One region of the Caloranaerobacter longqiensis genome, then DNA from elsewhere that is predicted to be linked to it. Evidence: riboswitches for the same ligand, from Rfam matches in the RefSeq annotation. Region 1 holds a riboswitch; each other region holds the start of a gene.
The links. A riboswitch is a leader RNA that binds a small molecule or an ion and turns the genes downstream of it on or off. The one in region 1 is predicted to bind cobalamin.

Region 1 (9,808 bases):
TGAACAACCGATAGATGTAGAAGGTATTATATGCCCTTCTTCTGTTATTGCAACAGCTTCGATTATTGCAATGTCTATTTTCCCTAGAAATCCATATTTCGCATATTGGGGTACATGACTCAAATGCATATCTAAAAATTCACAACCACCGCTATTAGTATAATCTCGTATACTTTCATTAGTCTGATATGGCAATCTCTTTGCGATAATTCCAGCCCTAGAAAGCTCACCATCTAATTCGTCCCCTACAGATGCTCCTGTTAGTAAACCTATTCTTATTTTTTCACCTGTTTCTTTAACTCTTTTAGCCAATGCTAATGGAACTGCTTTAGGGTAACCAGATGGAGTAAAACCACTCGTACCAATATTCATTCCATCTTTAATTAACATAGCAGCCTCTTTTGCAGACATTATCCTGCTTAATAATTCTTTATTTCTGATTCTATCATCAAGCATACCCACCCCTCCTTACTAATTCATTAAAATTAAATTGGAAGTTTATACAATATAATAGTAAAGATAATCATACCTAAAAGTGCAAATGGATAAGTTGCTCCATAGCCAGCAGCTACATCATCACAATTTGTAGCATCTATAGCAGCCCCTAACCCCGGAGTACTCGTCATACCTCCACAAAGTGCCCCCGACAAAACAATCCAATTTATTTTGAATGCATATCTTCCTATAATAAAGCCAGCAAATATCGAAGAAAAACCGCAAATTAATGCTATTAAGGCTAAATATAGCCCTGAACCTGTAAGCGATGTTAAAGCAGAATATCCATATCTTAATCCCACTATAGTTAAGAAAAAAGAAAGTGCCAATTCACGTATTACACTCAATACCTTGCTATTCATTCTGAAATTTAAAAAGCCTATTTTACCTATATAGCCAAGCAATAGGGACGATATTAAAACTCCACCTGTTGTACCTAAACTAAAATAATTTATTGTAGGTCCCAAATATATTTTTAAATTCCCAATAAATACACCAAATAAACATACAAAAACAAACGCTATCAAATCAAATTGTACTTCTCTGTCTTTAATACTCTCTTCTTTAGATGAATACATTTCTTTAAAAAATTCCTCTTTTTCTTTATTAATATCTATTCCAAAAATTAATGGCATAAACTGCATAGCTAAAATAACAATAAGAACACCTGGTATATAGCCAATCGCATAGCCAAATCCAACCATACTTTCTGCTTCCTTACCATAAATAGAAACAGATTCAAGTGCAGCAGCCAAACCTGGAGAACTTGTTAAAGCCCCTGTATACACCCCAGAAATGGCAAATAAATTTTGTCCTTTACTTATCAAAGTCATAATATAAGTAACAAATGCCCCTGTAAATGTAATAATAATTCCTAAAATTATAAACTTAACCCCATATTTCTTCAACACTTTGTCCAAATCTTTTGAAGCCAAAAGTCCCACAGCCGCTACAAACAATATAAGAGTAAATAAGAAAAAATCTCTTGAAATCACTCCTTGTTTTAATATTGTTTTAGCATATGCTGGCATCTGTTCTAAACCTTTATACGGCAGTGCATAATTCTTATATATAAACCATCCTAGTATAAGTCCAGTAAACAATCCTCCAGAACTGCCGAGTTTAAATCTGCCAAAATTAACTTTACCTAATAATTGCCCCAAAAAAACCGAAGCGAACATCAACACAAAAGGATTAGTTATAAACTTTGTAACATCTAAATCCATTTTATCTCCCCTTTCGAACGAAAAAACACCCTATTCCCACTTGGGAATAAGGTGTATTATGGCAATAAATAACCGCCTCTAAAATAGCATAAATCGGCCTATACTACTCATAATACCTCCCCATCCTCGTGGGTAAAAACGGTATTGTTCCCTATGGCAGGTCTCCTGGCTCCGGATCATTACACAGTTACTGCCTTCCCATTTCTATTAAAAGAAACAGTGGCATTTGTGTAACTGTGTTCCTCGTCACAGTGGCGGGACCGCGTCGGACTTCCACCGAACTTCCCTTTTAAGCTTATGACATCTATCATAAGCACCATAGAGCTCCGTATTCTATTTCCAATCACATTTTATTAAACTAATTGCAACTTGTCAATGAATATTAAAAAAAAACAAAATTTTTAAACTTTTTATAATCCATAAAAAATTAGAACAAAATCATTTTTATAATTTATTTAAATCCAAAATTTTATTCAAATTAAAGCCACTCTGGTGGGTCTTTTATATATGGTCTTATACCATATTTTTCATCATGTTCTTTTAATACCTTATCGATTATTTCCTTTGAATCTTTTATTTTATCTATTAATTCTAGGTCTATACCTTGACTAAACGGACAACTACTTATACATATTCCACAATCAGTACCTAGACTTCTCCACATCCTATAACAATCTTCCTGTTTTATCTGCCACCTCTTTACTCCATCTATCTCTACTGGATCACCTGAAGGAATTGCTCTGCCCGGACATGTTCTTACACATCTTTTACATATCTTACAAAATTCCTCTAAGCCAAAATCTATTCTCTTATCGGGTACTAATGGCATATCTGTAGTAACTACCCCTAATCTAACCCTTGAACCGTACTCTCTCGTTATTATTATTCCCTTTCTTCCTATGTCGCCAATTCCTGCATCTCTTGCTACAAGTGGAGCTACGACTAAATAGTTACCATCCATATGGTTTCTTGCATCGTAACCTAATTCCCTAATATAATAAGATAAAAGCATTCCTATTATAGCTGCATCTACATACGCTTTTGATGTTTCTATCACTTCAGATACTTGAGGTGCTCTATTAATCATATTTTTATCCATTTCAACTGCAAAAACTATTCCATAAGGATGTTTAGCTTCTACTTCTTGACCATATACATCATCTTGTCTACCTCTATGACTATAATAATGATATTCTTTCATTTTTGCTATTCCAACTAGCTTAGCTCCATAATACTTAGCTAATCCCTTTATCCTTTTTGTCATATTCTCAGCATTAACTTCAACTTTAACGGGATTAATTTCTCCTTCCACATAATTCATTATATCTCCCAGAAATCTGAAGTTTGCTACTGCAATTGGCGAATTTACTGGACTATAAGTAGCTGTACCTTCTCCACATATTTGAGGTCTATTCCTAATATCATCATCTATTTCCTTTTTGTCTTTATTTCTTTTATAATAATCTTCATACTGAGGCGTACCTTTTTTATAGTTCATCCTCGCGAACATTGTATCTCTTTCATCTATCCTCTTCATATAGACACTCCTATTAAATAATAATTTCCTACAACTTATAATACAATTATATAACAAACTAATATCAGATCGTTGACAAACTTATTTTTTAAAATATCTATGAAAATAAAAGCGAATGCTTGAAAGAATTTAGTAAAAAAACTAGGTGAAAATTTTAAACAAAATTCTCTAAATTAATTACAATGTAAATTTTGTTGAAATCCATTACGAAAATCATATTTAAAATTAAAATAATTAAATTAAGCTAGCTTTCAGAGTCAGGACGACTCACCCAACGCGTTAGGATTTTCTAAAAATTTGAGCCTTAAGTTTTTTCTAAATTTTTTCGCATGAGTGTTATTTTCATAAATAATTTACTTTGTCAACAAACTAATATCTCTCAATTATTTCTTTATATCTAAAACAATCTTTAGTATGGTCATTTACCATTCCTACTGCTTGCATATAAGCATAACAAATTGTAGGTCCAAAAAAAATAAAACCTCTTTTCTTCATATCCTTGCTTATCTTTTCAGATAACTTTGTTTTAGAAGGTATTAAAGAGTCATCTGCCCATGAATTTACTATCGGCTTATTGTCAACAAACTGCCATAAATATTTATCAAAACTTCCAAATTCCTGCTGAATTTTTAAAAAAGCTTTAGCATTATTAATCACTGCTTCAATCTTCTTTCTATTCCTAATAATACCCTTATTCTCCATTAGCTTTTCAATCTTATTTTCTTCATATTTTGATATTTTCACAGGATCAAAATTATCAAATGCTTTTCTAAAATTTTCTCTTTTTTTGAGTATTGTAATCCAACTAAGACCTGCTTGAAACATTTCTAATACTAGGAATTCAAATAGTTTTCTATCGTCATGGATAGGTATCCCCCATTCTTCATCATGATATTTTATATATATTGGATCATCATTTACCCAACCGCATCTTTTTTTCATTCTAATCTCCCCTATTCAATATTAATTTTATCAATTCTTAATTGATATTATATCAAAAAACCCCTCATATGCTTACATATGAGAGGTTTCTTTATATTTATCGTCTGGATCGACTTTTTTATAAAAAACATTGGTTTTTACATTCATCTTCCTTCCATTTATTAAAATATATTCATCATCTAACCACTTAATAATAGGATCGCTTCCTTCATCCCAACTCCAATATATTACTTTAATCTTTTTCGTCTTAGTGTTCACTAGCTCTACTTTAATAGTCAATTCCTTTTTCCCTTCGATTATATATGCTTTAGCAATATATTGTTTATTAGGAGAATATACTTCTTTTACTAATTCTCCATCGAATAGTGAACTCGGATCATAATAATCAAAGTATATGACTAAAGGTCTATTAGAAAGTTTTATTAAAAATATTATAATTATTACTAATAAAACTATTTTCACTATTCTTCTCAATCTTAACATCTCCCTATTAAATACACAAATAATTTACTTTTTTATAAATTAAACCGAACTACGTCTCCTTTTTAATTTGATTCCGATAAACATAAATAAAGATGGAAGCCACATCATTATTAAAAATCTAGTTAATAGATTTTTAATCAAATACGGCAAATATACCTGTAAAAGCGAAAATTGGAATGGATAATTAAAAAAGCCAATAGGCCCCCAATAAAAATCATATCTTTCATCTTTCAAAAGTACCTTACCATCTGAAACTACATATATAGTCAGCATTAATACTACATTTATAATAACTAGAATAGATACAGATAAAAAATCATATTTAGGATGATTTTCTATATTTAACTTTGAACCTGCAAAAATATATAAAAATACAGAGAATAATCCCAATAAACCGAATAATATTAAAAAATATACTTCTTTAATATGCTTTGCTATGATGAGAAGAGGTATTGTTAAACAAAAATTTATTATTATTATTATAAAATGATATAACAATGCCTTTAAATTGTTCTTTAACATAATAATCCCCCTGTCAAAAACCTCTCATACACTTACATATGAGAAATTTCTCTATATTACAAAAATTAAACCAAACTATGCCTTCTTTTTAGCTTAATTCCAATAAACATAAATAAAGACGGTAGCCACATTATTATTAAAAATCTAATTATTAGATTTTCGATTAAATACGGTAAATATAGCTGTAAAATCGATAATTGGAATGGAAAGTTAAAAATGCCAATAGGAGCCCGATAAATACCATAAATTTCATCTTCTAAAAGCATTTTACCCGCTGAAACTATATACATAGTCAGTATTAATGCTGCATTTATAATAACCAAAATAGATACAGATAAAAAATCATATTTAGGAGGGTTTTCTATATCTAGCTTTAAACCAGCCAAAATATATAGAAATGCAAAGAATAATACCCATAAACCATGTAATATTGGAACATATATTTCTTTAGCATCTTTTAACATAGTAAGAAATGGAAAACATAAACAAAAACTTATTATTATTATTACACAATGATATAATAATACCTTTAAATTGTTCTTTAACATAATAATCCTCCTATTGAAAACCTCTCATATGCTTACATATGAGAGGTTTAAGAAAATTCACTTCTTTTACTTAGAATTATTTTCACTATTCTTCGCACTCTTAAAAAAATAGTAACACCCATCTATTAAATAAATCTATGTTATCATTATAACAAAGTATAATAAGGTCTTCAATACCATTGATGTCATTTTTTACCGACATTTTTCTGCAATTTTCACTACTGGATAAATTAGTTTGATATTGATTATTTTGTTGTTTGTGATTGTATTAGGTAAAAAAAATACCTTCTGGACTATTTTATCCAGAAGGCATATTGCTCCAATATAAATTAACTCATTACTACTCCTAGACTTAATGCAGCAATAATTATTATCATTAATATTACCAAAAGCTTCCATGTGAATTTTAACCACTTGTCGTAAGATAATCTACCTATAGCTAAACCACCCATAACAACAGCACTAGTAGGAGTAATTAAGTTAACAATACCGGATGCAGATTGGTAAGCAGTTATTACTATATGTCTTGCAACTCCAGCAAAATCTCCCAATGGTGCCATAATAGGCATTGATAATGTTGCTAAACCTGATGTTGATGGAATTAAGAAAGACAATGGTATATAGAATAGATATGTTAAAATAGCAAATGATACAGAACCTGTTTGTGATAAAGTCTTTTCTCCTAGATTAAGCACAGTATCTGTAATATTTCCTGCATTCATTATAACAGTAATACCACGAGATACCCCAATTATTAATGCAACACTTAATAAATCACGTGCACCTTCTACGAATGCAGATACAAGTTCTTTTTCACCCATACCAGCAACTAATCCGATAATAATTGCGGATACTAAAAATAGTGCAGTTAATTCACCAAACCACCATCCCAAAGTCGGAATAGCCGTAATTCCCATATCTTCAAAAGGAATAACTCCAAATACCATGATTATAAAAGTTAAAGCAAATAAACCTAATATAAACTTTCTCTTGCCAGTTAATTCTGGGAATTCGTTTTCCGAACTCTTTGATAAAAAATACTTTTTATTATCTTCCCACATATCATATACAATAGATTTTGTCGGATCTTTTTTTACTTTTTCTGCATATCTCATAACAAATAAAATTGTTACCAACTCACCTGCTACTAATATTAATAATCTTAATCCAATGCCCTCACCTAACGAAATTCCTGCAAATCCTGATGCTATTCCTGTTGCAAATGGGTTTACAGTAGAACCAAGTACTCCTACACCTGCTCCCAACATTATAACTGATATAGCTGTTACAGAATCGTATCCTGCTGCTATAAATACAGGGAGTAGTAATGGATAGAAGGCTATAGTTTCCTCTGCCATACCATAACTTGTTCCACCTAAACCAAAAAGTATCATTAGAATTGGAATCATCCATTTTTCCTTACCTTTTAAGTCTCTTGTTATTTTAGCTATTCCTGCATCTATAGCACCTGTTTTCATAACAACTCCCAAAAATCCTCCTATTACTATAACAAATAAAGCTACATCAACTGCATCATAAAATCCTTTAATAGGAGCCATTACTACTTCTTTAAATCCCTGTGGATTTCTATCAACAATATGATAAGTACCAGGAATCGGCTCTTTCTTTGCAGCATTAGGATCAACATAATCATATTGTCCTGCTGGTACAATCCATGTTAATATTGCTACAGCTATTATAATTGCAAATAAAATGGTATATGCTGTTGGCATTTTAAATTTTCTCATTGGTACCCCTCCTCATTCTTAAATTTCTCTTGTGCATATTGATAATTTTATTATACATCAACATTAATATTATAATTAATTAATTTTTGTTTTAATAAGAATTTTGTTTTTGTCATTCTTTTGCCAAATATTTTGAAAAAAGAAAAAATAAATAAAATAATCAAAATTCAAAATTATATGTGCATTTTTTGTCTTATCTTCTTTAAATTAGGTCCAAACTTTTTATCCAATTCTTCTCTATATTCTTTATATATTTCTGCAAGGTAAATATCATGAACTATAAATGATTCTGCCATCAGCATAAAAGCTTTGTTTTCTGTCCATATGGCTTGCGATTTATCTTCATTAAACATGGCAAATAGAGATTCTTCACCATCCGATACTAATGTAAACCATCTACCATGTTTAAAAGCGTAAGATTCCATTTCTTCCATTTCATGATAGTAAATTTCGCCTATCTCTTCACTAACAGTACCATAAAGTACAGTTACTATCTCTATACCTTTTTGCTCTAAAAGTTTTAATTCGTCTTTAAAATATTCATAATCTATATTCCATATTTCCAAATATAAGAATTTATTTGTTCTAGCTAGAACTTTCTTAATCTTATTTCTTATATTTTCTATTCCCTCTAAATGTAGCATATATGAAATTCTGTTTGTCGAATCCATTCTTTTTAAACTATCTTTTAAATATTTTACCGTACTATTAACTCTCTTTTTATATGCATCTAAAAAACCTTCTAAATCTACAGCTACATATTTGATAGGATTATCACTAATGATATTTACAAGATTTTTATCTAAAAGTTTAGACATAGTTTCATAGATCTTAGCCTGTGGAACGCCAGATAGTTTACTTAATTCATAAGCCGTTATATCAGGTTTATTTAAAAGTGCTATATAGGCTTTGGCTTCATATTTGTTTATGCCAATTTCCATCAATTTCTCTATTATTTTTTCTTTATCCATTTAATCATAATCCCTTCTATATTACCCATTAACTATTAATGTACCAGTCTTTCCTTCTATTCCTTCTTTAGCCTTTTCTAGAGAAGTAATTAGAGCCTTTCTACCTTCTTTAGATTTAGCAAACTTTATTGCCGCTTGTACTTTTGGTAACATTGAACCCGGTGCAAAGTGCCCTTCTTCAATATATTTTTCAGCCTGCTTAACTGTTAATTTATCAAGCCATTCCTCATTTTCTTTACCAAAGTTTATTGCAACCTTTTCTACTGCTGTAAGAATTATTAAATAATCAGCATCTAATATTTCTGCTATTTTTTCACTTGCAAAGTCTTTATCTATAACTGCTGGAACACCGATTAAACTATTTCCTTCTTTTACAACTGGTATTCCACCGCCTCCAACAGTTATTACAACATGCCCATTATCAACTAGAGTTTTAACCACTTCTTTTTCAGCAACATCTACTGGAATTGGAGATGGTACTACCCTTCTAAATCCTCTACCTGCATCTTCTTTCATTATATATCCCTTTTCTTCTGCTAATTTCTTAGCCTCTTCTTCAGTATAGAATGCACCTATTGGTTTTGTAGGATTATCAAATGCAGGGTCGTCCTTGTCTACAATAACTTGTGTTATAACTGTAGCTACTGGAATATTTAATCCTCTATTTAAAAGCTCCTCTCTTATCGCATTTTGAAGATGATATCCTATATAGCCTTGACTCATAGCTCCACATTCTGGGAATGGCATTTCTGGAGTAGTACTACCTTCTACCTTGGAAGCGATTTCCATAGCTAAATTTATCATACCAACTTGTGGTCCATTTCCATGAGCAATAATAACTTCGTTTCCACTTTCTATTAAATCAACTATAGGTTTAGCTGTATTCTTAACTAATTCCAATTGTTCTTTTGGTGTTTTACCAAGAGCATTTCCACCTAAAGCAACAACAATTCTTCTTTTCATATTTACTCCTCCTTATAGTTTTGGTTTAACAGGGGACAAGCCCCTGTTATTTTTAAAGATTTCCAATAGTTGCAACCATTACTGCTTTAATTGTATGCATTCTATTTTCTGCTTCATCAAATACTACTGAATGTTTACTTCTGAAAACTTCATCTGTTACTTCCATTTCTTTTAACCCAAATTTTTCATATATGTCTTTACCGATAGTTGTATTTGTGTCGTGGAATGAAGGTAGACAATGCATGAAAATTACATCTGGATTTCCTGTTTTATTAATCATTTCCATATTCACTTGATATGGTTTTAATAAGTTAATTCTCTCTTCAAATTTATCCTCTTCACCCATTGACACCCAAACATCTGTATAGATTAC
Region 2 (9,808 bases), on a different contig from region 1:
TGGCTGATCCATATGTTATTGGGATATCATCAGGAGCAGCTTTAGGTGCTTCTATAATAATTATTTCGGGATTTAATATTGGTTTATTAAAACTTTCGAGCGTTTCGATTGGTGCTTTTTTAGGAGCTATGATTTCTACTTTTATAGTTTATTTTATTTCAAAGGTAAAGAACAAGGTTCCAATAAATACGCTTTTATTATCTGGGATAGCCGTTGGACAGCTTTTTACGGCTATTATGTCTTTTCTGATGGTTATACATACAAAAGACGTGAATAGGATAATATTTTGGACTTTGGGCAGTTTTTCTTCAAAAGGATGGGACGAATTAATTCCAATTACAATACCTGTTCTGCTTTCAATAGCAATATTAAATTTCTTTTCAAGGGATTTGAATGTTATGCTTACGGGAGAAGAATCTGCACGAAGTATGGGAATAGAGGTAGAAAGAGTAAAATTAACTATTTTAGTTATATGTGCTTTTATGACAGCAATGGTAGTTTCGGTAAGTGGTATTATTGGTTTTGTTGGTTTAATAATACCGCATATAATAAGACTTGTTATAGGGCCTGACCATAGGATTTTGTTGCCTTCTTCTGCATTAGTCGGAGGAATATTTATGATATTTGCAGACACTATAGCGAGAACTATAATATCACCAACAGAAGTGCCTGTAGGTATTATTACAGCTATGTTTGGGGCTCCTTTTTTTCTATATCTTTTGTTAAAGAATAAAAAGACTTATTACTCAGGAGTGAAATAGATGGAGATGGCTATTGAAGTTGAATCCCTTTATTTTAGTTATGGAGATAATTTGGTTTTAAGGGATATTAATTTTAAAATAGAAAAAGGAGAATTTGTCAGCATAATAGGTCCTAATGGTTCAGGGAAGTCGACGCTATTAAAGAATATGATTTCTATATATAAACCGAGTAGAGGTTCTATTAAAATAGATGGAAAAGAAATAAGAGAATATAAGGCAAAGGAGCTAGCAAAAAAAGTAGCTATAGTTCCGCAAGATACGAATATTGCTTATGATTTTTCAGTATTTGACGTAGTTGTTATGGGGAGAAATCCATATTTAGGTCGATTTCAAAGTGAAAGTTATAAAGATTTTCAAATAGTAAAAGATTCGCTAAAACTTACAGATACTCTGCATTTAAAAGATAAGAGTATTAACCAAATTAGTGGCGGAGAGAGGCAAAGAGTAATTATTGCTAGAGCTTTAGCTCAAGAGCCTGAAATTATGCTTTTAGATGAACCTACTTCGCATTTAGATATAAACCATCAGATAGAGATTCTCTCTCTGCTAAAAAAATTAAATACAGAAAAAAATATGACTATAGTAATTGTTATACATGATATAAATTTAGCGGCTAGATATAGCAGTAAAATGATTTTACTCAATAAAGGTGAAATAATTAGTATTGGGAAACCTAAAGAAGTAATTACATATGAAAATATAGAAATGGCGTATAATTTAAATGTTGTTATTACCGAAAATTTATATACTAATAGTCCATATTTAATACCTTTAACATCGAAAAAATTATGAAATAATTTAGTATAATGATTATGATTATCTTGATTAGTGAATAAGATTTTTTAAAAAAATTAAAATAGAGAAGGGGATATGCATGAATTATAAATTGATAGCAGTAGATATGGATGGAACTTTATTGGATAGTAATAATGAAATTTCAGAGAAAAATAAGAATGCATTAAAAATTGCTACAGAAAAAGGAATACAAGTAGTTATCTCAACCGGCAGAATATTCACATCTGCAAGATTTTATGCAAAGTTATTGGGAATCGTAACTCCAATAATAGCTTGTAATGGAGCATATATTTGTGAATATCATAGGAATAATGTGCTTTATGAAAATCCTATAAATCCTGTTGACTGTAGAGAAATAATTAAAGTATTAGAAGACAATAATATGTATTTTCATTTTTATGATAATGATACATTTTATACAAAAGAATTAAACTATAATTCTTTAAAATACTATAATTGGAATAAAAAACAGAAATCAGGGGACAGAATTAATATACAATTAATTGATGATGCCCAGAAATTATTTGAAGAGAGAAAACCTAAGATTTATAAATTTGTTATAATGGATAATGATTCAGATAAATTAAATTATGTAAAGAATATACTTAGTAAGAATAAGAACATCGAAATTGTAAGTTCATGGAAAGCTAGTTTTGATATAATGAATAAAGGTGTATCTAAAGGTAAAGCACTAGAAAAGTTATGTAATATATTAAATATTAAAAGTAGTGAAGTGATAGCTATTGGGGATAATTATAACGATTTATCAATGATAGAATTTGCAGGCTGTGGTATAGCTATGGGCAACGCAGAAGAAGAAGTAAAAAAGAAGGCTGATATAATTACGGATACAAATGATAATGACGGTGTATATAAAGCTTTAAAAGAATTAATATTTTAATAGTTGATAGTCGATAGTCAATAGTTATTATTTTATTGACTATCGACTAATTTTATAATTCAAAAAATAGAATAAAAATTATATATAGTAATCAATAATAGTATTAAATTAGGTTGAAGGAGTGGACATATGGATGATATTATAATAAGTGCCTTGATAAAATCAGGGCAAGAAATATTTTCCCAGGCAATAAGATTATTTGTGGAAATTGAAGAACCTTATATAAAAAAAGAGGTTGAGTTAAAAGATGATATAGGGATAATTACCGGTTTATCTGGTAATTTAAAAGGACAGATTATAATAAAACTCTCTGAGTCAATATCTAAAAAGATTGTATCGAGCATTTTAAATGATATTCCTATTGCTGAATTAGATGCTTCTTGTGTAAAAATATTATGTGATATGAATAATATGTTAATTTGTAATGCTATTTCAGATATTTATAATACAGGAATTGCAATTGATTTGTCTATACCAGCGTTGATATATGGGCAAGATATAAAATATATAGTAAGCGATGAAGTTATATACTGTATTCCATTTAAAGCAGGAAATGATACAATAGAGGTTAATATTATATTAAAAGATAATGATGATAAAAATTTATAAGGGGGTTTTTTTATGGCTTTAAATATTGTTTTAGTTGAACCTGAAATTCCACAAAATACAGGGAATATTGCTAGAACCTGTGCAGCTACAGGTACATCATTGCATTTAGTTAGGCCATTAGGTTTTTCGCTAGATAATAAATATTTAAAAAGAGCAGGATTAGATTATTGGCATATTTTAGATATACATTATTATGATAGTTTTGATGAATTATTAGAAAAATATGGAAAAGAGAAGTTTTTTTATGCAACTACAAAAGCGAAAAAAAGTTATACAGACATGAAGTTTTTTGATGGGTGTTTTCTTGTGTTTGGAAAAGAAACGGCTGGATTACCAGAGGAGTTGCTTAAACAGAATATAGATAGATGTATGCGAATACCAATGCTGGATAATGAGCATGCAAGATCTTTGAATTTATCAAATTCTGTGGCAATTATAGCTTATGAAGCTTTAAGACAATTAAACTTTCCTAATCTTAGATAAAAAACAGAGTATTTTAGACACAAAAAGCTGAACATTTTTATAATTTTATGAATATCAAAATTATGATTAGCTCGATATGGAGCTATTATTTTTTTAGGTTGATTTAACATAATATGACGAAAATTGCAGAAAAACGTCGGTAAAAAGTTGCATTAATGGTATTGACATGTAAAAGCGGTTTTGTATACAATGAACATAGATTTATGTAAGTTTAAAATTAATAAAAGGTATATTAGAAGTAATAGCAGACAAGAGAGGAAAGCTTAATTATGATGAAGGATAAACTTTTATTTGAAATTTTGAATACATTAGCAGATGATGGAGAAAACATCGAACAAATTGAACACTTGCTATCCTATTTTAATATAGAGTTTAGTAGAAAAAAGGTTAAAAAATGCTTAAATGAATTACTTGATAAGTCATTGATATATATAACATATCCTAATGGCAGTAGCAATGATTACTTTATTAAATTATCTTATGATAATAAAGAGATTGAGGATTATTGGTTTGAAATGACAGAAAAAGGACGTAAATTGTGGGAAAGAATTGAATTTAAATCAGAATAATTACAATAACTAAAGAGGAGATATGTTATGCAAAATAAATTTAATACATTAGATGAGTTTTACGACAACTTAAAGCGAGGAGGAGAAATAGAGTTTAGATATAAGGGTAAGGAATATTGTATAACACATCCAGAAGGTAAAATATCAATAATGGAAAAGTATAACTATGAGACGGAGAAATTATACGAAGATATTGAAGAAGTTGGAGAATATGTTATAGAGGATAAAAAACTAAAAGAGATAGTATCTAGTATTGAAATAATTTTTAGATGTTTTTGATAATTTTAGCGGGCTTATTGAAAAGATAGCCCACTTTAGCGTATTGAAGTATAAAACGGTATAGTTAAGGTTAACCATGCTCTTAGTGAGGAAAGAATGATAGAATACTTACAATATTACAAATACAAAATGGAGGGTTAAAGTGTGAGCGATTTAAATAGTGGGGATTTAGAGGCACAGGATGATTATGGACAGACGCCTTTATATGTAGCGGCAAGTTTAGGACATGTAGATATTGAGATAATTATTTAAAGATTGGCAAGTGATTATTAAAGTATGAAAAAATCAATAAGAATAGCTTTAATATTTTTTTTACAACCTTATAATCTTATACATATTACAAATAGGGGCAAAATTATATTTTATTGACAATTTCTATTATTATTTTTATAATAGAAATTGAAGAAAAACTTAATATTGAAGTTTTAAGGTGCTTCTTTATTTAAAGAAGTTAAAAGGGAAGTTCGGTGAAAATCCGACGCAGCCCCCGCTACTGTGAGCGAAGACGAAACCTTATTATGCCACTTGGTAAAACCAGGGAAGGCAAGGGAGTAGGATGAAGCGCGAGCCAGGAAACCTGCCTTAAAACTTTAGCAACAGCTTCGGAGGGAAGTGTGTGCGTTATTATTGATAGTAAAAGATGCACTTGTGTTCCCTAGTGTGTCTTTTATTATGTCTATTTAGCGAAAAACCTTGCATGCTGTTGCAAGGTTTTGTTTTTTTACAAAATATATATATCATAAATAATTATGGTATATGTAACTTTTTATTTAAAAAATATGAAATACATAAAAAGGGGGAAAAAATATGAAAAACAAAAAAATATTTTTATTCTTATCTATTTACTTTTTATATTTTCTAACACCAAATAATGTATATGCAATGCACATAATGGAAGGGTTTTTACCAGTTAAATGGACTATTATTTGGTTTATAGTTTCAATTCCATTTATATTAATTGGCATAAGGAGAATGAATAAAATATGTAAAGATGATATTAATATGAAAATGTTGTTAGGATTATGCGGTGCTTTTGTATTCGTACTCTCATCATTAAAAATCCCATCTGTTACAGGAAGTTGTTCTCATCCTACCGGAGTAGGTCTTGGTGCTATATTATTTGGGCCTATGATAGCAAGTGTACTAGCTCTAATAGTCTTGATATTTCAAGCGCTTTTACTTGCACATGGGGGAATAACTACATTAGGAGCAAATGTATTTTCAATGGGAATTGCTGGTCCAATAGCTGCATATGGAATATATAAATTATTTAGTAAAGGTAAAAAATCAAAAAGTTTAAGTATTTTTCTTGCAGCAGCAATAGGAGATTTAGTTACATATATTGTTACGTCAATACAGCTTGGAGTTGCTTTTCCATCTGAAATTGGTGGAGTTATTGCTTCTGTAACTAAATTTTTAGGTATATTTGCAGTTACACAAATACCTTTAGCAATAAGTGAAGGATTTTTAACTGTAGTCGTATACAATTTACTAACTCAATATAATAAGGATGAACTTCAACAACTGGCTGCAATAAGGGGGGAGAAATGATGTTTAAAAGAAATTTGTTAATTATCTTTATTGTTATAATACTTACTATTATTCCTCTTGTAGTAAAAAAAGATGCAGAATTTGGTGGAGCTGATGGTTTAGCTGAAGAATATATAAGTACATTAGATCCGGATTATGAACCATGGTTTAATAGTATTTGGGAGCCTCCAAGTGGAGAAATAGAAAGTTTATTATTTGCTCTTCAAGCAGCTATAGGAAGTGGATTTATTTTCTATTTCTTTGGTTACTACATGGGGAAAAGAAGGAGAATGGTAGATTAAATGATTTTGATAGATAAATATTCATATATGAATAATATTAGAAAAATTCATCCTATGGAAAAAGTTCTTTTTGGACTTTTTCCATTATTTACATGCATTATATCTAAATCATTATTTCTATATATTTTTGTGATTATTACTTTTTCATTTAGTATTTTAGTAATAGCCAAAATACCAGTAAAATATTATCTTAAAATTTTATTTATTCCACTTCCATTTTTAATTATTAGTTTTTTAGCAATTGCAATCGATTTTTCTAGAACTTATGAAGTTTTAGATTATTTTATAAAAATTAAATCCCTTTATATTGGATTAAGAAAAGAGGGATTAAATACAGGAATACATCTATTTTTTAGAGTTTTTGCTTCAATAAATTGTCTTTATTTTATATCTCTTACTACTCCAATTAACGATATAATATGGGTTTTAAGGCGAATGAAGTTACCTAAAACTTTTGTTGAAATATTCATGATAATATATAGGTTTATATTTGTTTTGTTAGATACCGCGAGTAATATAAAAAATTCACAACTTTGTAGGTTAGGATATAGCAGTATTAAAAGAGGATATTATTCATTAGGTAAACTTATAAGTAATGTATTTATAAAATCGTTTCACATTCATAGAATGTTGTTCCTTTCAATGATTTCAAGGGGATATGATGGTGAGATTAACGTTTTAGAAGAGGAATATGAATATTCATTTAAAAATAAGATTTTGATTTCCATATATTTTACATTTACTATAGTTATAGCATTCTTCTAAACAATTAAAGTTAATGGAGGAAAGTATATTGAAGAATATAATAATTTCCTGTGAAAAAATACACTATAAGTATCCTGATGGGACTTATGCACTTAAGGGTTTAAATATTAATATTGAAAAGGGTAAAAAAATAGGTATTTTAGGTCCAAATGGAGCAGGCAAAACTACTTTATTTTTTCATTTGAATGGGCTATACAAGCCAGATTATGGGAAAATATATTTTGAAGGCAAAGAAGTTGTATATGATAAAAAAAATCTAAAGTATTTAAGAAGTAAGGTTGGAATAGTTTTTCAGGATTCTGATGCTCAACTTTTTTCTTCAAGTGTATATGAAGAGATTTCCTTTGGTATTATGAATTTAAATATACCGATTAATGAAGTTAAGAGGAGAGTAGATTATGTAATAACTAAGCTTGGAATAGAAAATTTAGTTCATAGGCCTACTCATTTTCTTAGTGGAGGAGAAAAGAAAAAAGTTGCAATAGCATCTATTCTTGCAATGAGTCCTGAAGTAATAATTTTAGATGAGCCATTAGCTAATGTTGATTCAAAAGCTGCTGATGAAATAATTGAAATACTTAATCAGCTTAATAATGAAAATAAGACAATTATTATTTCTTCACATAATCCAGATAATATTTATTCTTGGGCTGATTATATATATGTATTATATGACGGTAATATTCTTGGCGAAGGTACACCATATGAAATATTTAGCAATGATAAATTAATGGAAATAGCGAATGTAAAGAAACCGATAATACTTGAATTTTATGAAAAATTAAGAGATAAATACCCAGAAATAAAAAATAAATATGGTATACCTAAAAATAAGGATGAATTATTTAAAATAATAGAATTAATATAAGATTTATGGAGGATAATTAACAGTTACAAAATATTTATAAAAACTTATAAAAACTTTAAAACAATTATAAATTCAAAAAGTAGTTAAGGAAGATTATAGAGGGAGTTAAAGGGAGATGAGTAAATCAGCAGATGAAAATATAAGAACATACAAAATGAGAATAAAAGACAAAAAATTCAAATCAAAGGTTATAGATTATATTTACAAGTATAGACATTTTGAAAACATGTATATAATACTCCTTAATCAAGACTATAAACAAAACATCGGAGATTTTAGGTTGTTAACTAACTATGAAATAATGAGAGCACTATTTAGAAGAACTACTCCGAAAAAGCTAGAAGAAAAGCTAACTTATATCAGAAATAAATATAAAAACCATCAAATAATGAATGACTTAATAAACTTATCTAAAAGACTTAAAATTCACAATTTAGTAGAAATAATGAAAAGAGTAAAATATCAATATAAAGGATTTTTTACTAGAGTTAAAAGTGGAGATTATAAAGCAAAACCGCCAAAACCTAAAAAACTATCAAAACTAACTAATTATACAATTCCATTAGATAGTTATAAAGGATTTTCATTAAAAAGAAAAAATCAGCTAGGAATAAACCTTAACAATAAAATGATAAGGACATATATAAATCATAAAGAATTAGAGAAAGTAGTAGGGAATTTAAAAAATATTAAAGCAGTACATCTTAATTTTTCAAACAGTGAATTGTACTTACTTTTCATATATGAAAAAGAAGAGAAAGAAATAAAAGAAAAACCTTACAAAAGTGCAGGGATAGATATAGGAATAAACAACCTTTTAAGTATATATGTAGACGATAAAGAAACACTAAGTTTAATAATAGATGGTAAAAAGTTCAAGACATATAACGCTAACTTTAATAGATTTATAGCAAAATTAAACAGAGAAATAAAGACTACAAAAGATAAAAATAGAAAAAGATATTTAGAAAAATATAGAACATATATTTACGAAAAAAGAAATAGATATTTTCATGATCAATTTCATAAAATCAGTAAAAGAGTATTAGAGTATCTAGAAAAACATGATGTAACAGAGATAATATTATCGGACAACCTAAACAATCTAAAAAATAATGGTAAGTGCAGATTGAATAAAACTAACAAGCAAAGCTTTATACAAATACCATTTGGAAAGTTAATAAGGTATATAGAATACAAAGCCAAAGGTTATGGAATAGAAGTAAAATTCGTAGATGAAAGCTACACATCTAAAGTAAGTAGCTTAACAGAAGATATAAAAATAATGCAAGAATTATCCCAATATAACCTTGATTTAACTAATGCTTTAAATGGGAAGCGAGTTAAACGAGGTTTATTCAAAGACAAAGTTATAAATAAAATAATTAATGCTGATTTAAACGGAGCGAGGAATATATGTATATTGGGCAATAGAAAAGCACAGCAAAAATACAAAATAGGAGGTGAAAACCGTTGGCTTATGCTTAAGCTGTGCAATCCTATAAAAGTAGAAAGCGACTTCGAGTTATGCAGGCTTATAGCCTCATAATAGAAGTATCGGATAAGATCTATAAATCTATAAAGATTTATAGGTATGCGTTGCTTTCTATAAGGTTTTTATAGATATAAGTCAACGGTATATATGAGAAAAGGTATATTTTATGGAGTGGGAGTTGGTCCTGGAGATCCGGAACTCATAACTATTAAAGCAAAAAAGATATTAAATGAAGTAGATGTAATAATATGTCCAGAAAAAAGAGAGTCAGCAGGGAGTTTTGCTTATAAAATAGCTAAAGAACATATAAAAAGTAATGCAGAAATAATGTATTTGACATTTCCCATGGTATATGATGAAAATGAGCTTCAAAACAAATGGGAAGAAAATGCTTCTATAATAGCAAAAATGGTGAACAAAGGCAAAACAGTAGCATTTATCACTTTAGGTG
Region 3 (9,808 bases), on a different contig from region 1:
AAGAAAAAGGTAAAAAAGTTGCGATGGTTGGAGATGGGATAAATGACGCTCCTGCATTAGCACAAGCTGATGTCGGTATTGCTATAGGTTCTGGTACAGATGTTGCTATGGAATCAGCAGACATAGTGTTAATGAAGAGTGACCTTATGGATGTAGTTACAGCTATTCAGTTAAGTAAAGCTACAATAAGAAATATAAAACAAAATTTATTTTGGGCGTTTGCATATAATGCAGCAGGTATACCAATAGCAGCAGGATTGCTATATATATTTGGAGGACCCAAATTAAATCCAATGTTTGCAGCAGCTGCTATGTCGCTTAGTTCAGTTTCAGTATTATCAAATGCTTTAAGATTGAAAGGCTTTAAGCCAGCTAAAAATAAATAAAAATTTAGGAGGGGTTAATATGAAGAAAACAATTGTTATTGAAGGGATGACTTGTGGGCATTGTGCAGGTCGTGTAAAGAAAGAACTAGAAAGTGTATGCGGAGTTAAAGCTGCTAATGTTGATGTTGCAGAGAAAAAAGCAGTAGTAGAGTTAGCACATGAAGTGGATGACTCTAAATTAATAAAAGCAGTTGAAGAAGCAGGTTATGAAGCTGTATCAATAGAGTAATATAGAGCTCCTTTTACAGGAGCTCTTAAATTGTTGACAAAATCCCTGCATATATTAAATATTTGCAGGGGTTTTGTTAACAATCTTCAGATATAAATTTTATTATTTTAAATTAGAAATTATAAAACTGGCATATAAATTGCAATATTATTTGAATATAAAATTAAAGGAGGAATTAGTTATGAATATATTATTAGCTATAGGATTTGTAGTATTAATGATTTATATGATGAGAATGGGTGGAGGTTGTTGTGGAGGACATTCTCATGAAAGACATATGCAACATAAAAGTAATGGTCATACTATGCATAAAGAAAATCATATGAATTCATTAGAAACAGCTAAAGACCCTGTATGTGGTATGTATGTTAGTAAAACTGACTCAATAAGAAGAACTATTAATGGCCGCACATATTATTTCTGTAGTAGAGAGTGTGAAGAAAAGTTTATTAGAATGAAATAATTTTGTAATACTAAATAATACAGTACTTGTGTTATATGCAACACTTTTATAAAATCGGTGAATAAAATCACATTAAAAGAAAATTTTATTCTATAAGATATGGCGTAAAAGTGGAGATGGATATTGTGTATTTAATATATAGAATATCTATATTAAGAGAAAAACTAAATAAAGCTATTAAAAATCAAGAAGATTATGAAATCATATATAAATTAAGTGTTGGATTAGATCAATTAATAGTAGAATATTATAAATTATATGAAAATAATGGTTAGTATGGGAGGTAGACATGGCAAGGGCACTAAGTATAATAATTACAATAATAATTATTGCATCTTCGTTTATTTATATAGATAAGAAATCTTCCAGTAGAACAAATAATGAGACTTCTCGAACAAAAATTGAGAAAGTCGAACAGACACTTATTCAACAGGATAAGAAATTAGACGATAATAAAGAGTATAATGATAAAAACATAGATAAGAACATAGATAAGAACAGCGAAGTAGAAGATTTAGATATGGAAAATGAAGAAAAAACTTCTGATGAAAGTTCAATTAATATATTAGATAAAAAATATCAGGATAAAACGGATAAAGATGAATATAATGAAGTGATAAAAGAAGATAATCAAGAAATAACAGAACAAGACAATCAAGAAACTGATATAGAAATTGATGAAGAAAATATTTATATAGAAGATATAAATAATAACGATAAAGCAGATTATACTCAAGTAGAGGATCAAATAATAGATGAGGAGCAAATATCTGAAAATAGTTATTATGAAGAAATATACTCTGATGAAAATATAAAATATATTAGAACTGATTTTCAGAATGATGTTTATGTAGATGTTGTTTTTCTAAATTTATTTTTAGATAATGAAAATTTAAAAGAAAATCTGGTATTTGATGTATTTTTAAATACTCATACTTATAATATTTCTGAAAATAACTTAGAACAGAAAATAGTATTAAAAAATGATAAAGGGCTAGAAGTTAGTGAAAATATAGAGTGGCTTCCTGTAGGTATACCTGAAGGACATCATGTTTTTGGTAAATTAATTGTTCCTAGTAAAGTTAACGGACAAAGTCTAATTGACAATAATACAGAGTATTTAAAAATTATTATGACAGATGTAGCAGGTGCAGAGGAAAGAGTTTTTATTTGGACCAAAGAAGAGGTAAATTTCAAAAGTTTGGTTAAATAGTTTGGGTTAGATTTCAAGTAAAGTTTACGAAATTTAAAGTTTGGTTTAGTTTTTATACTAAATTTTTGCCGTGCATTTGCTTTTATTTCTATAATTTTAATTATAAAGTTTATTAACAGTTTGAGGATAGATTATAAGTCTGTCCTTTTTATTTTGTTAGGGAATTATAAAGTTTATGTATTATAATAACTATTAGAGATATTTTTTATAATCCATAGGGAATTATAATAAAATCTTATATTTAATAAAAAAATTAATGTTGATTTTATTGAAACTTTGTCTGGCATGCTTACATGCCAGAGTCGTTATATACCTTGTTAAATTGTGAATAATTTTGAATATAAATTCCGTTTATAGATATAGGTAAAATCATCTTTATAATTTATTTTAAATCGAAGATTTTGTTCTATTAAAGGAGAATTAAAATGAAGAGATTTAATAAAAAAGAAATAATGGATATTATTTTTATTAGTATAAGTATTGTGATTATAACAATGCTTCACTATTCAATTATACCAGCTAGATGGGATATACACGATTTTCACAGGAGATTGTTTTATATTCCTATAATAATTTCTTCATTTAAATTCAGATTAAAGGGAGGTCTATTTACATCAGTAATAGTTTCTATTTTATATGTTACGCCTTTAATCTTTCCAGAGATATTATCATTAGAGAAAATAAATATGTCTATTTTAAATCATTTTTTAGAAATAATTATGTTTGTTTTTATAGGCACGGTTACTGGATTTTTAGTTGAAGCAGATTTTAAAAAGAAAAAGATATTGGAGATACAAATTAGAAAATTGACCGATCTTGAAAATTTTACTCAAAATATATTAGATAGTATAACTAATGTTCTTATAGCAGTTGATAAAGATTTAAAAATACAATTGATAAATAAAGAAGGAAGAAAATTGTTAGATTTAGATGAAACATGTATAGGGAAAGGATTAGATATTCTATTTACAGAGTATGATAAAATTGAAAAAATACTAAAAGATGTACTGGCTTTTGATAAAAAAGTGAATATCGTTACTAAGTGTAATTCAAAAGATAAAACTAATATTTATGTAAAATTATTTGCTTATCCATTGCATAATATTCTAAATAAAATAGAGGGAGTTGTTATTGTACTTGAGGACATCTCGGAGATTAGGAAATTGGAAAATCAAGTGAGAAGAGCAGAAAAACTATCAGCAGTTGGACAACTTGCGTCTGGTATTGCTCATGAAATAAGGAATCCATTAGGGATTATAAAGACTATATCTCAGACTGTAATTAAAGATATAGAAGATGCTGAAATAAAAGAGGGGCTTGAAATTATAGTTCATGAAGTAGATAGAGCTAATATGGTAATTAAAGGATTGTTGGATTTTGCTAAACCTAATGTAAATCAGATTAAAAACCAAAGCATAGATAAACTTATAAAAGAAGTAATTATGCTTACTAAAAAGTATGCTCAACAACATGATGTTAAAATTATTTATACGTCTGAAGTAGACATAGAAATATTAATAGATTCAGAAAAAATAAAACAAGCTTTTATAAATGTTATATTCAATTCTGTGCAAGCAATGCCTGAAGGAGGTTATTTAAACATAAGTTTAAATATAAAAGATGGTTGGGTTAAGGTGTCATTTGAAGATAATGGCACAGGTATACAAAGAAATGAACTTGAAAAAATATTTGAACCATTTTATACAACTAAAGATACTGGAACTGGGCTTGGATTAGCTATAACTCATAGAATTATTGATGAACATGATGGATATATTGAAGTTTCTAGCAAACCAGGAACTGGTACAAAATTTGATATTTTTTTACCAATTAAAACTATAACTTCTAAATAAAAAGGCTATCTCGATAGAGATAGCCTTTTTATTTAGCCTAATATTTCTTTCATATCAGCTTCTGCATTTGAAATAGGTTTTATATTGAACTTATCAACTAATACTTGTAATACGTTTGGTGAAATGAATGCTGGTAAAGTTGGTCCAAGATAAATATTTTTGATATTTAATGATAATAATGTAAGAAGAATACATACTGCTTTTTGCTCATACCATGATAGTATCATTGATAGAGGTAGTTCATTTACATCACATTCAAAAGCATCTGCAAGAGCAACTGCTATTTTTATAGCTGAATAAGCGTCATTACATTGACCTACATCCAATAATCTTGGGAATTCTCCAATTTTACCAAAGTCTTTTTTATTAAATCTATATTTTCCACAAGCTAATGTTAAAATTATTGTATCCTTTGGTGTTTTTTCAGCAAATTCAGTATAATAATTTCTTCCTGGTCTAGCACCATCACATCCACCTATTAAGAAGAAGTGTCTGATATCACCTTTTTTTACAGCCTCAATAATTTTATCAGATAGGCTTAATACCGTATTATGTCCAAATCCTACTAAAATTTTCTTTTCTTCTTCGTCTTCTTGCCAACCACCAAGCTCTAAAGCTTTTTCTATTAAAGGTGTAAAATCTTTTTTACCATTTACTTCTTCTATATGAGCTACATCTGGCCAACCTACTATGCTAGTAGTAAAAATTCTGTCTTTATAGCTGTCTCTAGGTTTTTGTAAACAGTTTGTTGTCATTAATATTGCACCAGGTATGTTATCGAATTCTTTTTGTTGGTCTTGCCATGCACCACCGTAGTTACCAACTAAATGCGGATATTTTTTAAGTTCAGGATATGCATGAGCTGGTAACATTTCTCCGTGAGTATAAATATTTATACCTTTACCTTCTGTTTGCTCAAGAAGTTCTTTTAAATCTTTTAAGTCGTGACCAGAAACTATTATGAAAGGTCCTTTTTTCTTAGTTATTAATACTTCAGTTGGTTCAGGATTACCATAGGCACCAGTATTAGCACTATCTAATAATTCCATACACTTGAAGTTAACTTGACCTAATTCCATATTTAGATTAAATAAATCATCTATAGTTAAATTATCATTTAAAGTAGCAGCTAGTCCTTTATAGAAGAAATTATTTACAGTCTCATCAGTTTTACCTAAAACATAAGCATGGTGTGCATATGCAGCCATTCCTTTTAAACCATAAATAAGTAGTTCTCTAAGTGAACGAATATCTTGATCTAAGTCTTCATCAGCCATTATTCCAACTTTTTTTGCATCATTTATCATTTCTTCTTTTGTTGAAGGTACTTTGTAACTTGCAGCGTCTGGAATAGGTCCTTCAATATCTCCAGCTAATTCTTTAAGATTTTCTTTTACTTCAGCAGCTTTCTTAATATATTCAACAAATCTTTCGGCATCAAAGTTAACATTAGTTAAAGTAGCAAACATTGCATCCATAACAAACTTATGAATTTCTTCATCAATTTTTTTGCCTTTTTCTAATGCTTTCTGCCCATAAAAACCTATTCCTTTTAGTAAGTAAATAAGTAAGTCTTGTAGAGCTGCAACTTCTGGGTCTTTTCCACAAACACCTATTTTAACACAACCTTTTCCACCTGCTGTTTGTTCACATTGATAACAAAACATTTGATTATCCATAACTAACCATCCTATTGTCTTTCTTTAATTATAATATACCCAAAATTTAAAAATAATTCAGTGATTTGAATCACAAAAAGAAAAAACCTTCTATTAGCTTGACTAATAGAAGGTTTGATTGATATAAGATTAATAAGAGAAATCCATTTTTCTAACTACAACGCCATTTATCGCACTTAATTTTTCTTCTAATTCATTACATTTATCACCACAATTATTAATTAATTCAAGTAGTATTAATCCTTTTTCTGTACAGTTATTATTATCTTCTGCTTGTTGATGTAGACCTAATCTAGTTTTAATAATACATCCGTAATCAGTCAATATTTTTTGTACTTCAGATACTTCCTCGAAACGATTGTCAATTTGCAGACCTAAAATTATTTTTGACATATTATCCCTCCATATATATTTTTTTAATTTTATCATAATATTATCAAAAAACTATTTTTTTAAACATAGTTTGAATATAAACATACATATTAATCTCCTAAAAGAATACTGATATCTAGTAATTTCTGCTGTAATTCTATAAGTTTATTTTTCAATTTATCATAATCTTTTTTCAATATCTCTTCATCAATAATTTTTTCAGTATTAGCAATTAAAACTTCAAACTGATTATATACTTCTTGTAGTTCTTTTTTAATGTTTTCTTTCTTTTTAAGAGGTTCTAATATTTCACCATGATAAACTTTTGCTTCATTGTCTTTAAATTCATAAATATATCCCATATTTGGTATGATAGTATCGACTTTGTAGGTTTCTTTAATTAATTCTGCTAATTTTTTGGCTGATTGCTCTTCACCGTGAACTACAAAGACTTTTTCGGGGAATTTTTTGAAACCTTTTAACCAATCCATTAGACCTTTTTGATCAGCGTGGCCAGAGAAACCTTCAATACTATATATTTCTGCTAAAACGCTTATTTCTTCTCCTAATATTTTGACTTTTTTTGCACCATCTTTGAGCATTCTGCCTAAAGTACCTTCTGCTTGATAACCTACAAATATAACACTATTTTCTTTTTTCCAAAGATTATGCTTAAGATGATGCCTAATTCTACCAGCAGTACACATTCCACTAGCTGAAATAATGACTTTTGGATAATTATATTCGTTTAGTCTCATAGATTCTTTTTGGTCGTTAATAAAATAAAGATTTTCAAATTCAAACGGATTATCTCCGCTTAGTATGAGTTTTTTGGTTTCATCATCAAAACAATATGGATTGTCTTTAAAAACTTGAGTAGCTGAAACTGCCATTGGACTGTCAACATAGATAGGTATTTTTTTATATGTTTCCATGATGTCTAAATTCTCATAATAATTGTTTAATTCATAGATTAATTCTTGAGTTCTTCCTACAGCAAACGAAGGTATAATAACTGTACCGCCTCTAGATACGGTTTTATCTATTATTTCTATTAATTTATTAGTCCTTTCAGCAACGCTTTCATGTAATCTATCGCCATATGTTGATTCTATAATTAAATAGTCTGCTTCTTCTATAAGTTCTGGGTCTCTTAGTATAGGTTTGTTTTTCATTCCTAAGTCGCCAGAATAAACTATTTTCACTGTTTTGTTTTTTTCTGTAATCCATAATTCTATTATTGAAGAACCAAGCAGATGACCAGCATCTCTAAATCTGACTTGGATATTTTCGTTTAGATTAATTTTTTGATTATATAAAACAGGTTTAAAGTAGTTTAAACTTATATTAGCATCTTCTACCGTATATAGAGGGTTAATAGGAGCTTTACCGGCACGTATACGTTTCCTGTTAAGCCATTTTGTATCTGATTCTTGTATATGACCACTATCTAATAGCATGATTTTACATAAATCATAAGTAGCTTTTGTACAAATTATTTTACCTTTAAAGCCTTCCTTTACTAATTTTGGAATTCTACCACTATGGTCTATATGAGCATGACTAAGCAAAACAAAATCAATTTCAGAAGGATTATATTCAAAATCCTTGTAATTTAGTTTTTCTAGTTCTTCACTACCTTGGAACATACCACAGTCGATTAAAATTTTGTATTTATCTGTTGTAATTAAGTGATTAGAACCTGTTACAATTTCAGCAGCTCCATAAAAATGTATTTTCATTCCCACTCCTCCTAACTCTGTTGTGTTGTTTGTCCAATTGTAAACCGTTTAATATATAAAATATATACCCATTTATTTCTACATAAAAAAACAAAAATCCTCTTTAGGGACATAAATCTAAAGTAGAATAGATAAAAATAGAAAAATTTATTAGTATTTAGCAGGAATTTTTTGAAATACATAGAATATATCCTTTTAGTATACAAATTAATATAAAAATTATAGGTGCCCGTTTAGGGAGAATAGGGAATGGAGTGGAAATCTCCAGCGGACCCGCCACTGTGAAGGTGAGCCTTTAAACATGATGCCACTGGATATTAATCTGGGAAGGCGTTTAAAGGTGTTGAACCTGAGCCAGGAGACCTGCCTATAATTTACATAAAACTCATGGATGATGGTAAAGTTCATGGTTTGTTTGTCATGCACAAATAAACTATGAACTTTTTTAGTTATAAGAAAATAAATATAGAAAAGAAGGGGGACAAAATATGGATTTATTAAAACAAACTATTAGTAAAATTGGAGAACTCGATAAGGAAGCTATGGCAAAGGCAAAAGAAAGGGTGGATAATCTTATTAAACCGCCCGGGAGTTTAGGAAGATTGGAGGAGATAGTCATTCAGCTTGCAGGAATAACGGGGGAACTTTATCCAAAGGTAGATAAAAAAGTGGTTATAGTTATGGCAGCAGACCACGGCGTTTTTGAAGAAGGAGTTGTAGTATTTCCGCAGGAAGTAACAGAAATTCAAACTAGAAATATGGCAAGAGGGGTAACAGGAGTTTGTGCATTAGCGAAACAAGCTAGAGCTGATGTAGTACCTGTAGATATAGGTGTGAAGGTAGATATAGATGAGATTGGAATAATAAGTAGGAAAGTAAAGTATGGAACAGATAATATGGCTAAAGGGCCTGCTATGAGTAGAGAGGAAGCCATAAAATCTTTAGAAGTTGGAATACAAGTTGCTGAAGAACAGATTAAAAAAGGAAAAAATATTTTGGCAACTGGAGAAATGGGAATATGTAATACCACTCCAAGTGCGGCGATTGTTTCGGTTATATGTGGATATGATCCTTTTGAAGTAACGGGAATAGGAGCTAATTTTCCAGTAGAAAGACTTGAATATAAAGCTGGAGTAGTGAAGAGAGCTATAGAAATAAATAATCCTAATCCGAAGGATGGGATAGATGTTCTTGCTAAAGTTGGAGGGCTTGAAATAGGCGGAATGGCTGGAGTGATGCTTGCGGGAGCAGCTAATAGGGTGCCGGTAGTGATAGATGGATTTATTTCTCTGGCAGCTGCTCTTATAGCATGTACTATAGAGCCTAAAACTAAAAATTTTCTTATACCTTCCCATGCATCGAAGGAAAAGGGAGCAGTATATGCAGCAGAGTTTCTTGGACTAAAACCAATGCTTTACATGGATATGAGACTTGGAGAAGGAACGGGGGCAGTACTTGCTTTAAATTTAATTGAGGCAGCTACGTATATGAATAATGAAATGATTACGTTCGCTGAAGCCGGGATACCAGTATAAAGATACAAGGGGACGGTTTTTTGTTTCCTTTTTATTTCTATCAGGATGTAGTAGAACTATTTTGTGTTACTAATATTATCTTCTAGATATAGATTTTAAATAAAATATAGATGAGCATAGTTTCTAACACTTTTTAAAGTTAGAAACTATGCTTTATTTAATTTTAAACTATTTTACTTTTATATAAAACCAATCATATAAAAATAAAGAATATTTGATATTCCATATATATATTATATAATCTATATTAGATAATATAAACAATTATAGTTTTTTAAATGGTTGCAGGTTTTTACAAAAGATAAGACTAATAAACAGGTTTTAAAATTCCACATA
Region 4 (3,491 bases), on a different contig from region 1:
AAAAAGACAACATGGGAATGGGTGGCGGAATGCCAATGATGTAATAAAAAACCTCCGGTAAAAAACCGGAGGTTTTTATTTATTGTATAGATTGAAATTTTTCTACTGTATTAAGTAAATCTGATTTATTTACTAGACGGCTTCTATTCCATCCTCTTTCATCCATTATATTATATATTGTATATTGAATATCTTGAATATCGTTTAGACATTCAGATAGTATTTTCCTTAAAAATGGGCAAGTTGATTCAACAATTGTATTATTATAAGAAATTGCTAATTCCTTTTCCGACAATACTAAGTCATTTAATATTTCTTTTTCTGATAAATTGTTAATAATATACATGAGGTATGCCTCCTGACCATATGAATTTTAAATTTTAAATTTTAAATTCTAAATTTTAAATATTATGTGCTTAGTACCTAGTACCTAATTTTTTCTTGCTTTGTTTTCTAATTCTAGTATCAAGTAACTAGTACCTAATTTTATACGATATCCAGCTAATCTACTGACTGTTGACCATCGACTAATTTTATATTTTAAATTTTTTTATCGGCTATCAACTAAATAGCTAAGTACTTTCTTATAATTTTTCTTATGTCTCTTACTAGCGTTGTAGCATAAGTTTTTAAGCTCGCTATCATAACACATTTCTGCATAATTTAAGTATTTTTTATATAGTAGTTTTTCTTGTCTTAATTGTTCTTCGATTAATGAGAGAGTTCTATAATCTAGCTTAGAATTAAAATTTGCCATGGCAATACCTCCGATTTAGATTTATTGGCTTTTCGTAATTCGCTATTAAATACTTAATTTTACCAAAACATCTGATTTTTGGTTGGTAGTTATTAATCTATTAACTATCGACTATCATTTAAAATCCATTCATTATTAGTATTTTACTTAATAAAAAATATATAGCATGAAAAAAAGAGATAGCAAACAATAAAATAGTTTAAATTGAAAAAAAGGGAAGTTGAAAACAAAGGGAAAGAAACAAAGTGATGGTTCTGTTGTATCCAAAATGTTTGCAAATATGAATAAAATAAAGCTAAGTTTCAATTTTTAAAATTGAAATTTAGCTTTGTGCAGCTGAAATTTTTTATAATCCATAGGAAATTGTATTCCTTATTAAATTATAGATAATTTTGAATATAATTTCCGTAATGGATTTCAACAAAATTTGCCTTAATTTATTTAAAATGAAGATTTTGTTCTTTGTTAAATACTTCAGGGTAAAGAATTTTCGCTAATTTTTCATATGCTTCTGCATATCTATCATTAGGTTTGTATAGATATAAATCTTTTGGAAGGATTATGTATCTATTATTTTTTACGGCTGTTAATGATGCCCAAGCTGGATTAGATTCTACATCGCTTTTTAATTTTTTAAATATCTTTTCTTTATCACTGCCCATAGTTTGAACAAAAATAAAATCAGGATCTTCTTGAATTATTTTTTCCATTAAGATACATATTAAGTTTTCAAATTACATCTCTTTTATCTTGGTACAAATCTTTTTCTTAATTTTTGAAGCCCAGTTTTTTCTATAGCCCAGTCTACTATCTCTTTGTCCTCTTTGAGAAGTCTTTTTCTAAAGCCAAGATGCGGATATCTGCCATATGATACGAGATTTTCTACTGTTACATCTGCTGAAATATTTTTAATTTGAGGTAAAATTGCTAGCTTTTGGGCTATTTTTTTAGTATTAATAGAATAAATATCTTCATTGTCCAAATATATATTACCTTTAGATGGTTTTAAACATCTTGATAATGCTTTAAGAAGAGTTGATTTTCCCGAACTATTAGGTCTTATTATTGAAACTAGTTCCCCGTCATTAACTTTTAAATTGACTTCTTTTAATATTTCTTTCTTTCCATAGTTAACACAAAGTCCTTCAGCTCTAATTCCAATCATCTAACACCTTCTTTTCTTCTTAATAAATATAGGTGAAATTTTTACTGCTCCATTGCCTACGCTTATAAAAAAACTTATTATAGTTAAAATAATAAAATAAGATTAATATTACATTTTTGTTTACGATTTTGTTTTCTGCCATAGTATCACCTTGATTTTTATGAAGTTAATATGAAAAAAGCCCATAACCTTCTTTAAGGTATGGGCTTTATTTTGCTATTTTAAACATAACAAATAAAAGTACCCCTTCCCACCGAAGGTTTACTTCTCGTAAAAAAAAATAGGCAGGTCTCCTGACTCGTGGATTATCCTACTCTCAATGCTTTCCCAGTCAACCCAGTGGCTTATATATTGATTTCGTAACCACTCACAGTAGCGGTGGCTGTATCGGATTTGCACCGATTTCCCTTTTAATATAAAAACCTATTTTTTCTCCTATATTCTATTTTACATAACCTATCATATCATAAAAAGATATGATTTTAAATATATTTTATATTATATAAATTTAATGAATTTCAAAGGAAACAAGGGAACAGAAGGATACAGGGGGATGGTTCTAGTGTATCTAAAAGGAAACAGGAGAATTGTCTCCTTATTTCCTGCTGAATGTTTATACTATTGCGACTAAAAATATTCCTAAATAGATAGTTGCTAAAATCACAAAAAGGATTTTTTCATTTTTCTTTTCACTAATTTTAAAGTATACAACAGCATATATAAATCCTATCAATAAGTAAACAATAGCAATTAATAGTCTTAAAACTGTATTATCTATTATAATAAAAGAAATAGTAGATATTAGATGTATAAAATTTCTAATATATTCTTCATATTCCTCTCTATGCTCATTTTTGACTTCTTCTCTAAGAGTTAGCATTATTTTTTTTGCATTTATTATACCATATATCATATCAAATACTGGAATTAAGGCTATTATAGTTAGTATTAAGTTTCTATCTATAAATTTTATACCTAACATAGCATGCAATCACCTTTAAATTTTATGTTGTTTGATTTGTTAAAAAGTAATTAAATTATAAAACGAAGGCATGATAGACTATGTGAAAACTATTTTTTAATTAATTATATAATAACATGCTACTTTTTTGAAACATATATTACATTAATATGGCATAATATAATGAAATTTGAAGAAGGATTCGAAAAATGATAACATAAATGGTATTGATACCCTCAAAAGTTTGTTATATAATGGATGTAAATTTGGACGAGTTGAAAAAGTTTTGGATATTTAGGAGTGGGAAAGATAGTGTTAAAGAGAGTTTCAATAGTTAATGCGGTTTTATTTATTGCTGTTATCCTATTAAAAATATTTTATGTAAGCAGGTTGAATTATAGTATTGGATTAGTTTTAGAGAGTGAAAAGCTAAAAGATATGGCAGTGAATCTCTTTGGGACAAAAATAATTGGGTATTCTCAATATTATATTAATGATTTTGTTATGTATATATTGATTATTGGTTTAATTTTTAATATATATGTTGCAGTGAAAAAGGATAAGTAAATGAGGTATCTATATTAGATGCCTCTTTTTTTTAAAATTCA

Region 2: another riboswitch for cobalamin. It lies ahead of AB4Y15_RS04865 (energy-coupling factor ABC transporter permease); the one in region 1 lies ahead of AB4Y15_RS07225 (aspartate-alanine antiporter-like transporter).
Region 3: another riboswitch for cobalamin. It lies ahead of cobT (nicotinate-nucleotide--dimethylbenzimidazole phosphoribosyltransferase); the one in region 1 lies ahead of AB4Y15_RS07225 (aspartate-alanine antiporter-like transporter).
Region 4: another riboswitch for cobalamin. It lies ahead of AB4Y15_RS09965 (ABC transporter ATP-binding protein); the one in region 1 lies ahead of AB4Y15_RS07225 (aspartate-alanine antiporter-like transporter).

The regions. Positions count from the first base shown of each region.
Region 1 is NZ_JBFWFX010000006.1:104,047-113,854, forward strand. It holds gene scpC (succinyl-CoA:acetate CoA-transferase ScpC) at 1-456, opposite strand, end outside; gene AB4Y15_RS07225 (aspartate-alanine antiporter-like transporter) at 486-1,721, opposite strand; cobalamin riboswitch at 1,860-2,057, opposite strand; gene AB4Y15_RS07230 (4Fe-4S dicluster domain-containing protein) at 2,200-3,258, opposite strand; gene AB4Y15_RS07235 (DNA-3-methyladenine glycosylase I) at 3,628-4,200, opposite strand; gene AB4Y15_RS07240 (DUF5412 family protein) at 4,273-4,674, opposite strand; gene AB4Y15_RS07245 (hypothetical protein) at 4,723-5,205, opposite strand; gene AB4Y15_RS07250 (hypothetical protein) at 5,271-5,753, opposite strand; gene AB4Y15_RS07255 (YfcC family protein) at 6,083-7,501, opposite strand; gene AB4Y15_RS07260 (TrmB family transcriptional regulator) at 7,675-8,472, opposite strand; gene arcC (carbamate kinase) at 8,494-9,435, opposite strand; gene argF (ornithine carbamoyltransferase) at 9,488-9,808, opposite strand, start outside.
Region 2 is NZ_JBFWFX010000004.1:27,240-37,047, forward strand. It holds gene AB4Y15_RS04830 (FecCD family ABC transporter permease) at 1-761, shown strand, start outside; gene AB4Y15_RS04835 (heme ABC transporter ATP-binding protein) at 762-1,553, shown strand; gene AB4Y15_RS04840 (Cof-type HAD-IIB family hydrolase) at 1,636-2,457, shown strand; gene AB4Y15_RS04845 (chemotaxis protein CheX) at 2,587-3,066, shown strand; gene trmL (tRNA (uridine(34)/cytosine(34)/5-carboxymethylaminomethyluridine(34)-2'-O)-methyltransferase TrmL) at 3,079-3,549, shown strand; gene AB4Y15_RS04855 (hypothetical protein) at 3,822-4,118, shown strand; gene AB4Y15_RS04860 (hypothetical protein) at 4,146-4,397, shown strand; cobalamin riboswitch at 4,809-4,996, shown strand; gene AB4Y15_RS04865 (energy-coupling factor ABC transporter permease) at 5,205-5,948, shown strand; gene AB4Y15_RS04870 (energy-coupling factor ABC transporter substrate-binding protein) at 5,948-6,229, shown strand; gene cbiQ (cobalt ECF transporter T component CbiQ) at 6,257-6,994, shown strand; gene AB4Y15_RS04880 (energy-coupling factor ABC transporter ATP-binding protein) at 7,023-7,862, shown strand; gene AB4Y15_RS04885 (RNA-guided endonuclease TnpB family protein) at 7,978-9,411, shown strand; gene cobI (precorrin-2 C(20)-methyltransferase) at 9,505-9,808, shown strand, end outside.
Region 3 is NZ_JBFWFX010000010.1:75,151-84,958, forward strand. It holds gene AB4Y15_RS09505 (heavy metal translocating P-type ATPase) at 1-386, shown strand, start outside; gene AB4Y15_RS09510 (heavy-metal-associated domain-containing protein) at 406-615, shown strand; gene AB4Y15_RS09515 (YHS domain-containing protein) at 797-1,078, shown strand; gene AB4Y15_RS09520 (Spo0E family sporulation regulatory protein-aspartic acid phosphatase) at 1,195-1,353, shown strand; gene AB4Y15_RS09525 (hypothetical protein) at 1,368-2,291, shown strand; gene AB4Y15_RS09530 (two-component system sensor histidine kinase NtrB) at 2,717-4,144, shown strand; gene hcp (hydroxylamine reductase) at 4,177-5,823, opposite strand; gene AB4Y15_RS09540 (CPF_0552 family protein) at 5,953-6,216, opposite strand; gene AB4Y15_RS09545 (MBL fold metallo-hydrolase RNA specificity domain-containing protein) at 6,306-7,937, opposite strand; cobalamin riboswitch at 8,144-8,322, shown strand; gene cobT (nicotinate-nucleotide--dimethylbenzimidazole phosphoribosyltransferase) at 8,426-9,472, shown strand.
Region 4 is NZ_JBFWFX010000012.1:3,560-7,050, forward strand. It holds gene AB4Y15_RS09950 (spore coat protein) at 80-346, opposite strand; gene AB4Y15_RS09955 (hypothetical protein) at 551-757, opposite strand; gene AB4Y15_RS09960 (ABC transporter substrate-binding protein) at 1,195-1,467, opposite strand; gene AB4Y15_RS09965 (ABC transporter ATP-binding protein) at 1,503-1,922, opposite strand; cobalamin riboswitch at 2,189-2,364, opposite strand; gene AB4Y15_RS09970 (hypothetical protein) at 2,536-2,904, opposite strand; gene AB4Y15_RS09975 (hypothetical protein) at 3,184-3,450, shown strand.